Regions from separate parts of the Sphingomonas sp. OTU376 genome, predicted to be linked through region 1. Evidence: riboswitches for the same ligand, from Rfam matches in the RefSeq annotation. Region 1 holds a riboswitch; the other holds the start of a gene.
What was found. Region 1 has a riboswitch for cobalamin ahead of AAHM44_RS02060 (TonB-dependent receptor plug domain-containing protein). Riboswitches for the same ligand answer to the same signal wherever they lie in the genome.
Positions count from the first base shown of each region.

Region 2: another riboswitch for cobalamin. It lies ahead of metE (5-methyltetrahydropteroyltriglutamate--homocysteine S-methyltransferase); the one in region 1 lies ahead of AAHM44_RS02060 (TonB-dependent receptor plug domain-containing protein).

Region 1 covers NZ_JASATQ010000003.1:4,474-9,520, reverse strand. The annotation lists gene cobT (nicotinate-nucleotide--dimethylbenzimidazole phosphoribosyltransferase) at 1-40, opposite strand, end outside; gene AAHM44_RS02070 (DUF1636 domain-containing protein) at 37-444, opposite strand; gene AAHM44_RS02065 (hypothetical protein) at 444-980, opposite strand; gene AAHM44_RS02060 (TonB-dependent receptor plug domain-containing protein) at 995-2,956, opposite strand; cobalamin riboswitch at 3,098-3,281, opposite strand; gene AAHM44_RS02055 (phytanoyl-CoA dioxygenase family protein) at 3,280-3,972, opposite strand; gene AAHM44_RS02050 (ABC transporter ATP-binding protein) at 3,969-4,742, opposite strand; gene AAHM44_RS02045 (FecCD family ABC transporter permease) at 4,736-5,047, opposite strand, start outside.
Region 2 covers NZ_JASATQ010000064.1:8,070-13,116, forward strand. The annotation lists gene metE (5-methyltetrahydropteroyltriglutamate--homocysteine S-methyltransferase) at 1-2,148, opposite strand, end outside; cobalamin riboswitch at 2,262-2,462, opposite strand; gene AAHM44_RS20335 (WG repeat-containing protein) at 2,641-3,162, opposite strand; gene ahcY (adenosylhomocysteinase) at 3,329-4,732, shown strand; gene AAHM44_RS20345 (TonB-dependent receptor plug domain-containing protein) at 4,962-5,047, shown strand, end outside.

The DNA.
Region 1 (5,047 bases):
CGAGCGCGACACGGAAATCGGCGGGCGAGGCGAAGATCATTCTGCGACGAATCCTGGGGGCGGGGTGCGCGTGATGAAATGGCCCTTAATTCCCTCGGGCCAGGCGGAATAGGGGACACGGCCATGCTCGCTGGCTGCATAGTGCACGGCATAGTCGAGAATGGCGCGTGCGCTGTCCTCGTCGGGCGTGAACCGGCCCAGGACATAGCCGACCTTGTCGGGCGCGCGCAGATGGACGGTGCAGTGATCGGTGCAGGCGAACAGACACGGCATTTCCTGCACCGCGACACCGGCATAGCGCGGATCCTTCGCCTGCACGGCCCGGAGCGCCGCGACCAGCCGGGCGCCGCCGCGCACGCCTGCGCCATCCTCGCGGGAGTCCGCGGAATGGCGACAGGTGTTGCAGGCGACGACCGCCGGGCCGTCCGCGACGCGGGTAAGCATCAGGCGGTGGCCAGCTTGCCGCCCGGTGCCGGCAAGCCGAGCGCGACCAGCAGCCGGTAAAAGGCATAGAGCCCGATCAGGATCGCGCCGTTGCGCAGGAACTGGTCGAGCGAATAGCCGGGGTGGAGCGTGATCGCCACGCCGCCCAGCACCGCTGCCCAGCACAGGGTGACCAGCTTGCCGGCAACGAACGCCGCGACATAGGCGATGGCCAGTTTCGCGACGGTCGATTGGATCCGGAGCCGGCCGAGCGCGGCATAGGCGCCGATCGCCGATCCGGCCGCCGCGGTGCCGAGCCCGACGCCCCAGAGGAGCGTCTTGGGATCATGCGGATAGTGGAGGAACAGGAAGCCGACCGCCTGGTTGGCGCCCCAGGCGGCGAGCGCCAGCGCGATCCCGTCGCGCCGGCGCATATGCACTGCCGCCAGCGCGGCGAGCGCCGCAACCGGAGCCGTGCAGGCAAGAGCGAAGCTGGTCGCCATGCTCGCCAGGGTAAGCAGCATGATCCACAGCGTGGATGCGCGTGCCTGCGTCATATTGCCTTCTCCCATCAGAAGCGCCCGCGGATGCCGGCATAGATGCTGCGGCCCAGCGTGCCGTAGCGATAGGCGGTCATGTACTTCTCGTCGAACAGGTTCTCGGCGCGGGCGAACACGCTGAGATTGTCACCGGCCTTGAGCTCGGCGCGCAGGTCGACCAGCGTATAGTCGTCGAGCCTGGTGGTGTTCGCCGCATTGTCGAAGCTGTGGCCGGACCAGCGCACCGCCGCGCCGGTGGTCAGGCCGAACGGGAAGGCGTAGCTGATCGAGCCGTTCGCGGTATTCTGCGGGCGGCGCGGCAGCCACTTGCCGAAGGTCGCGGTGCCGGCCGAGCGATCCTCGGCGACGGTCCAGCTGTAGTTGCCGTCCAGGGTGAAGCCGCCCAGGTTGAGCGCGCCCGAAGCCTCGATGCCATGTGCTTCGGCACGCGAGACGTTCGAATAATAGCCGAAGCGGCGCACGGTGGTGCTGCCCGGCACGAAGCAGAGCGGCACGGTCGAGGTCGTGGTGCAGCTGTTGAAGATGATCTGGCTGGTGGTCTTGCGCTCGAACCAGGTGGCGCCGAACACCAGCTTGCGGCCGAACAGCTGCTGCTCGACGCCGGCTTCCCAGCCCTTGGCCTGTTCCGGGTCCAGCGCAGTGTTCCCGTATTCGCTGAACTGCTGGTACAGCGAGGGCGCCTTGAAGCCTTCACCATAGTTGGCCCGCAGGATTGTACCGGTCGGCAGGCGCCACACGCCGCCGGCCTGGAACAGGGTCTGCCCGCCGAAGCGGCTGTGATCGTCATAGCGGATGCCGCCGTTCAGTGTCAGGCCGGTGATCGGCTCGACGCTGAGCTGGGCATAGGCGCTGGTCAGCTCGGCCTCGCCGCGCGCAAAGGCCGGCAGCGGCGTTGCCAGCGACGCGGCGGGCGAGCGGCTGCGGAAGTCCGAATTCTCGTTCTCGACGCCGAACACCGCGGAGATCTGCTTCGTGAAGGCGAAGCTGCCCTGGTACTCGAAGCGCTTGTTCTTGCCGTCGGACTCGAAGCTGAGCGGGCGGGCGCGGGTCGGGCCGTAGCTGTCGCGATCGGTGTCGGTATAGGCATAGGCGAAGCGGTTGCGGAAACGCCCGTCGAGCAGCGACAGGTTGATGCCCGCATAGCCGACAAACTCCTCGTTGGTCGAATAGTCGCTATTGTCGCCGCTGGTCGAATCGATCTCGGTACGGCCGTTCGAATAATAGCCGCGGACCTCGACGCTCAGGTTGCTGGTGAGCGTCAGCTCGGCGCGGCCGCTGGCGCTGCTGTTGGTGTAGCCATCGGCTTCCTTGCCGCCGAATTCAGGGGCGATCGCCGAGATGCCCGCGGTGGTGAAGCGCTGGCCGCCGATGCGCCAGGCGAGCGGGCCGGTCTTGCCGCCGATCGCAGCGCGGGCGCTGACCGTCTCGCGCGAGCCGGCCTCGATGTCGAAGCTGCCCTCGAGCGGCTTTTCGGGCGTGGCGGTGACGATGTTGACCACGCCGCCGATCGCCTGGCTGCCCCAGAGGATCGACTGGGGCCCACGCAGCACTTCGATGCGCGCGCTGTCACCGATCAGCATGTTGGCGAAGTTGTAGCCGCCGCCGGTGGCCGCCGGATCGTTGAGCTTCACGCCATCGATCACCACCACGGTCTGGTCGGATTCGGCGCCGCGGATGCGCAGCGAGGTCGAAGTGCCATAGCCGCCGTTGCGCGAGATGCTGATGCCGGGCGTGCGGAGCAGGAGTTCGGTCGCGCCGACATCCTGGCTGCGATCGATCGCGGCCTTGTCGAGCACGGTGATCGAGGCGGGAACCTGGTCGATGTTCACCGGCGCGCGGGTGGCGGTGACGACGATGTCGTCGTTGCTCTCGGTGGCGGCGGCATCGGGTGCGGCGGCCTGCTGCGCGAAGGCGGCGGGAGCTGCGGCGAGGGCGAGAACAGAAACGGAGAGACGGAAAACGGACTTCAGCATTATTCGACCCAATCGACATGCCGGGTACGCGCGGACGCTGCCGGGGCCGTTGGGCGCGCACGACAGCGTCCGCGCATGCGCGCGGCCAACCTTGTCGTCGCTCGGGTTCACCCCCGTCCGTCCGGCACACCCTGTCCGCACGAAAGACGACCACGACGGGCAGGTCTCCTGGCTCGCGGGTCGATGCCGGTCGGCCGCCTTCTCGGGCTGCAACACCCAATGGCAAATGGCCGATGACTCACCGCTTACAGTTGCAGGGGCAGCCGGGGTTTTCCCGTTCCCTTTTCATCCCCGTCTCCGGGGAACCTGTCGCGGCGCTGCCCTTAGGCGGCCTTCATCCAGACGACAAGCGCGAAGCGTGCCTTGTCGGCCGGCAGCGTGCGGTGCGGCGTGAAGCGATCGAGGAACAGGACGGTGCCCGCCGGACATTCGGGCTGGAGCCGGGGCATGCCGGCGATCGCCTCGTCGGTGATCCGAAGGCCCTGGTCGGTCTCGCTGGCGAGCGGCGCGGGCTGGCGGCCGGGGATGATCTCCAGCCCACCATTGCCGGGCCCGGCGTCGCAGAGCGGGATCCAGGCGGTGGTCCAGACCTGCCCGCACGAGGTGCCGTCGTCGCGGGCAACGTCCGAGTGCCAGGCGTGGCGGTGCTCGGGGAAGCTGGCGATGCTGGCGCGGATACGGACGACCTTGCCGGCCAGTTCGCGCTCGCTGAGCCGCTGGGCCTCGGCGAGCAGGCGCGGATCGTTGGCGATCTCCTGCAGCCTGGGGCCGCGATGCGCATCGGTGCAGATCGCGACGCGCAGCAGGTTCGCCTGGCTGCGGTCGCTCGCATAGATCCGGTCGAGCCGTTCGGCGAGCGGGACGTCGGGGCAGCTCTTGTCGAAAGGCAGGTAGAAGGCGTGCGACAGCCGGTCGATATGCTCGGCGATATCGGCCTGTGCGGCCTCGACCAGCGCGCGATCGAACAGTGGCAGGGCGGCATAGCCCTGTTCGCGGTAGAAGGCGGGATCGGTCATCGGCTGCGGCCCAAAGTGGTGATCGTCGGCCAGTCGCCGCTGAGCTCTACCTTCGCCTCGATGCCGTAGACCGACTTGAGATTGGCGGGCGTGAGAACTTCGGCGGGCGTCCCGTCGGCGACGACGGTGCCGCCGTCGATCAGCACCAGCCGGTCGCAATAGCGCGCCGCCATGGTCAGGTCGTGGAGCACCGCGATCACCAGACCGCCGGCGCGGGCCTCGGACTGGAGCAGCTCCATCACGTCGATCTGGTGACCGGGATCGAGGCTGGCGAGCGGCTCGTCGGCGATCAGTGCGGGGGCTTCCACCGCGAGCGCGCGGGCGAGGAGGACGCGGGCGCGCTCGCCGCCCGAAAGCTCGGTGGCGGGGCGGTCGCGCAAGCCAACGACATCGGCGCGCGCCATCGCCCGCTCGATCGCTGCGGTATCGGCCTCGCCGATCCGCGACATCGGCGCGAGATGCGGCAGGCGGCCAAGCTCGACCAGCCGCTCGACGGTGAGCGGCCAGTGCAGCGTCTGGCCCTGGGGGAGATAGGCGACACGCCTGGCCAGTTCCGCGCGCGCCATGCTCGCGACGTCGGCGTCATCGACAAGGATGCGCCCGCTATGCGGCACCAGCGCCAGCATCGCGCGGGCGAGGGTGGACTTGCCCGCACCATTGGGGCCGACGATGCCGGTGAGCGTGCCGGACACGAAGGCTGCGCTGGCGTTTCGGACGACATGGCGCTTGCCGAGCGACACGCCGACCTGTTCGAGACGAATGTTCACCACAGGCGGCGCTCCCGCATCAGGTGGATCAGGAAGACCGGTACGCCGAGGAACGCGGTCACGACGCCGAGCTTGAGCTCGTTCTTGGTATCGATAAGCCGCACCGCGAGATCGGCGAAGGTGAGCAGGGCGGCGCCGCCGATCGCGGAGGGCAGCAGGATCGCCGAGGGGCTCCGGTCGGTGAGCGGGCGGACGAGATGCGGGACGATCAGGCCGACAAATCCGATCGCGCCCGATACCGCGACCGCGCCGCCGACGCCGATCGCGGTGCCGAGCAACAGGCGGATGCGGGTGCGCTGGATATCGAC
Region 2 (5,047 bases), on a different contig from region 1:
CATCAGTTCGACCATCTCGTCCTGTGTCGGCACGCGCGGCGCGTGGATGTCGTACACGCCCGGCCCGATCGCGCTCGGGTAGCGATAGGCGGCGAATCCTTCGAGCAGCTCCATCTGCGAGCGCGCGGTCTCGATCGAGATCACATCGGTATCCATCGCGCCGATCGCCGGCAGGATGTCGTTGAACTCCGAATAGCACATGTGGGTGTGGATCTGCGTCGCGTCAGCCACGCCCGCCGCGGTCAGGCGGAAGGCATCGACCGCCCAGTCGAGATAGGCATCCCAGTCGCGCCGGCGCAGTGGCAGGCCTTCGCGCAGCGCTGCCTCGTCGATCTGGATCGCCTTGCAGCCGGCCGCCTCCAGGTCGAGCACTTCGTCGCGGATCGCCAATGCGATCTGCTGGCACGATGCCGCACGCGGCTGGTCGTCGCGCACGAAGCTCCAGTTGAGGATCGTCACCGGGCCGGTGAGCATGCCCTTCACCGGCTTGTCGGTGAGCGACTGCGCATAGCGCCACCATTCCACCGTCATCGGCTCGGGCCGCGAGACATCGCCATAGAGGATCGGCGGCCGCACGCAGCGCGAGCCATAGGACTGGACCCAGCCATTCACCGTGAAGGCGAAGCCGGCGAGCTGCTCGCCGAAATACTGGACCATGTCGTTCCGCTCGAACTCGCCATGTACCAGCATGTCGAGCCCGGCTTCCTCCTGCCAGCGGATCGTCCGCGCGGTCTCCTCGCGCAGGAACCGCTCATACGCCGCGCTGTCGAGATTGCCGCGATTATGCTCGGCCCGGGCGTGGCGCACTTCGGCGGTCTGCGGGAAGGAGCCGATCGTGGTGGTCGGGAAGGGCGGCAGGTCGAGCACTTCCGCCTGCACCACGGCGCGCGCGGCATAGGGCGAGGTCCGCTCGCGCATCGCCGCGCTCACCGCCGCCATCCGCGCCGCGACCTTCGGATCGTGGATGCGCGGCGAGACCTTGCGCGCCGCAGCCGCCGCACCCGATGCGGTGAGCTTCGCGGCCACCCAGTCGCGCCCGCCATTGAGCGCATCCTTGAGCGTCGCCAGCTCGTCGATCTTCTGCACGGCAAAGGCGAGCCACTGCTTCACTTCGTCGTCAAGCTTCGGCTCCAGCGCCAGGTCCACCGGCACATGAAGCAGCGAGCAGGAAGGCGCGATCACCAGGTCGCGCGTCGCCGCGATCGGCTCCAGCCGGTCGAGCAGCCTTTCCAGGTCGGCGCGCCAGATGTTGCGCCCGTCGATCACGCCGAGCGAGAGCAGCAGCCCCTTGGGCGCGGCGACCAGTATCTTGTCGAGCTGGTCCGGCGCGCGGACGAGATCCAGGTGCAGCCCGGCCACCGGCAGGTTCACCGCCAGCGTCAGATTATCCTCCAGCGCGCCGAAATAGGTGGCGAGCATGATCTTCAGGCCCAGACGCGGCAGCTTGGCATAAGCGCGGGTGATCGCGGCGCGCTGCCGCTCGTTGAGGTCGGTGGCAAGGATCGGCTCGTCGATCTGCACCCATTCGGCGCCGGCATGCTGAAGCTGGGTCAGCACCGCCGAATAAAGGCCGAGCACTTCGTCGAGATAGTCGAAAGGATCGACGTCGCGGCCCTTGGCCAGGCTCAGCCAGGTGACCGGCCCGAGTAGCACCGGCCGCGTCTCGTAGCCGAGCGCCCTGGCCTCGCGATATTCGTCGACGATTTTGGCGGAGGAGAGGGCGAGCTTCTGCCCGGCGACCAGCTCGGGCACCATGTAATGATAATTGGTGTCGAACCATTTGGTCATTTCCTGCGCGGTGTGGCCATGGCCATGCGCGCAGCCGCCAGTCTCCCCGGTCGTGCCGCGCGCCATCGCGAAATAGGTGCCGAGGTCGGCGGTGCCGGCGGCGACGCGGTAGCGCTCCGGGATCGCGCCCAGCATCAGACTGGTGTCGAGCACATGGTCGTAGAAGGAGAAGTCGTTCGACGGCAGCCAGTCGACTCCGATCGCGGCCTGGCGGGCCCAGGCGGCGGCGCGCAGCCCTGCGGCGGAATCTAGCAGTTCGGCTTCGGTGGACTTGCCGCTCCAGAACTTCTCCAGAGCGAATTTCAGCTCGCGCCGCGGACCGATCCGCGGAAAGCCGAGCGTGGCAACAGTGACGGTCATGGTCTTCATACCCCGATGAAGGGCGGGGGAGACCGGCATGGACACGCACACGCACCGCGAACGAATAGCCCGGCCGCGGCAAGCAGGCGGCCAGACCGGGCACCCCGCCGGTGGACGTTATCGCGTCAAAGGCAGGTCTCCTGGCTCACGGGTCAGCGCGGACGATCCGTCTTCCCAGGGTTGCCCCCAGTGACATGCTGGACCGCCGCTCGCCGCTTACAGTTGCGGGGGCAGCGCCGGAATCGCACCGGCTTCCCGTCTTAGCTTCCGCGCGGATTTGGCCCGGCGGAAGAACCTCGACCGCTTAAGCATCCGCCTGTCGGGATGGTTCGTCAAGGGTGATATAAAGAATTCTTTATATGATGGTTTCGGGAGAGCCTCTATTCCGTCATGCTGAACTTGTTTCAGCATCCAACTCTACCCCAGCGATACCGCTCGAGGCGCGTTGGACCCTGAAACAAGTTCAGGGTGACGGAGGATTGGAAGCGGAAATCACCGCTTCCCAGCCAGTTCCCGCCCAAGCCGGTCCACCCGCAGCCACCGCCCGCCGGCGTACCAGTGATGCTCGCCATCCCCCGTCAGCGAGCAGCCGATGCAGACTTCGGCGACACCCTTCTCGAACGGCATCGCCCCGTCGTATCGCCGCGCGATCACCAGGTGCAGCGCGCGGTCGATATAGCCGATCTTGCCGTTCCATTCGGAACGTGCACGCCCGTCGACGAAGGGATCGGCGCCATTGTCCATCACCATCACCGGCGCGCTGCGACCGTCGCGGGCGACATAATGGAAGCTCTTGCCGACATGGACGGTGGCCAGTCCGCCCCGGTCATGGTCGAGCTTCATCCGATGCGCCGGCGCCAGCCGGATCGTGCCGTCGGCGTCCTGCGCCGCGCAGTCCGGGAAGGTGTCGAGCTCGCCGCCGCGCGGGGCGTAGAAGCAGGGGAGGGGGTAGCGCTGCGGAGCCGGTTCGGCGGGTGCCGCGAGCGTCACGAGCGGAAGAAACAGCCAGTGCATGGGGCGAGGCTATCATGGCGCTGTGCCTAGCACAAAGACCGGCTCGCCGTGACATATAAAGATATCTTTATATCGGGATTGCGCGGCCAGGGCGAAGCCTGTAGGGCGCCCGCATCCGCCGCCGGTGATTCCCGGCGCGTAACCGATTCACATCTGGAGACAGCTCGTGGCTACCGTGCTCGACAAGGACTATGTCATCAAGGACCTCTCGCTTGCCGCCTTTGGCCGCAAGGAAATCGAGATCGCCGAGACCGAAATGCCGGGCCTGATGGCGCTCCGCGCCGAGTTCGGTGCTTCGAAGCCGCTCAAGGGCGCGCGCATCACCGGCTCGCTGCACATGACGATTCAGACCGCCGTGCTGATCGAGACCCTCAAGGAACTCGGCGCCGAGCTGCGCTGGGCGACCTGCAACATCTACTCGACCCAGGACCATGCCGCGGCCGCCATCGCCGAGGCCGGCATCCCCGTCTTCGCCGTCAAGGGCGAGACGCTCGAAGAATATTGGGATTACGTCATCCGCATCTTCGACTGGGGCCAGGACCAGACCTGCAACATGATCCTCGACGACGGTGGCGACGCCACCATGTTCGCGCTGTGGGGCGCGCGCGTCGAGGCGGGTGAGGAACTGTTCACCCCGTCGAACGAAGAGGAAGAGATCTTCGTCGCCACGCTGAAGCGCTTCCTTGCCGAGCGTCCGGGCTACCTGACCAAGACCGTCGCCACGATCAAGGGCGTGTCGGAAGAGACCACCACCGGCGTGCACCGCCTGTACGAGCTGTCGAAGAAGGGCAAGCTCCCGTTCCCGGCGATCAACGTCAACGACAGCGTCACCAAGTCGAAGTTCGACAACCTCTATGGCTGCAAGGAATCGCTGGTCGACGCGATCCGTCGCGCCACCGACGTGATGCTCGCCGGCAAGGTCGCCTGCGTCGCCGGCTTCGGTGACGTCGGCAAGGGTTCGGCCGCGTCGCTCCGCAACGGCGGTGCCCGCGTTCTGGTCACCGAGATCGACCCGATCTGCGCGCTGCAGGCGGCGATGGAGGGCTATGAAGTCGTGACGATGGAAGAGGCCGCCACCCGCGCCGACATCTTCGTCACCGCCACCGGCAACGAAGCCGTGCTCACCGTCGACCACATGCGCGCGATGAAGAACATGGCGATCGTCTCGAACATCGGCCACTTCGACAGCGAGATCGAGATCGCCGGCCTGGCGAACTTCAAGTGGACCGAGATCAAGCCGCAGGTCGACGAAGTCGAGTTCCCGGATGGCAAGAAGATCATCGTGCTGTCGAAGGGCCGTCTGGTGAACCTCGGCAACGCGACCGGCCACCCGTCGTTCGTGATGTCGTCGTCCTTCACCAACCAGGTCCTCGCCCAGATCGAGCTGTGGACCAAGTCGGACGAGTACAAGAACGACGTGTACGTCCTGCCGAAGCACCTCGACGAGAAGGTCGCGGCGCTGCACCTCGACAAGCTCGGCGTGAAGCTGACCAAGCTGACCCAGAAGCAGGCGGACTATATCGGCGTCACCGTCGAGGGTCCGTTCAAGCCGGATCACTATCGCTACTGATCCTTCGCCGTCAGGCGAATGAAAGGGCCGCGCTTCCCCCCGGGAGGCGCGGCCTTTTTCGTTGGCGCGGGCCGACTGCCGTACTGTTGTAATCTCGCAACACGCCGCAACAAACTGTTGTCGCAAGGCAACCAAAACCCGCATTTCCGCGTCATGGCAAAGTCAGGGACAAAAGCCGGCAACAATCGGCTCCGAGGTCGCACGGTCAGTTTATTAAAGGGGATGTATCATGCGTAGCTCTTGTGCGCTCACCCGGCGCGGCCTGTCCTTTACCGCGTCGGTCGCCGTTCTTGCTCTAGCCCAGATCGCCACGCC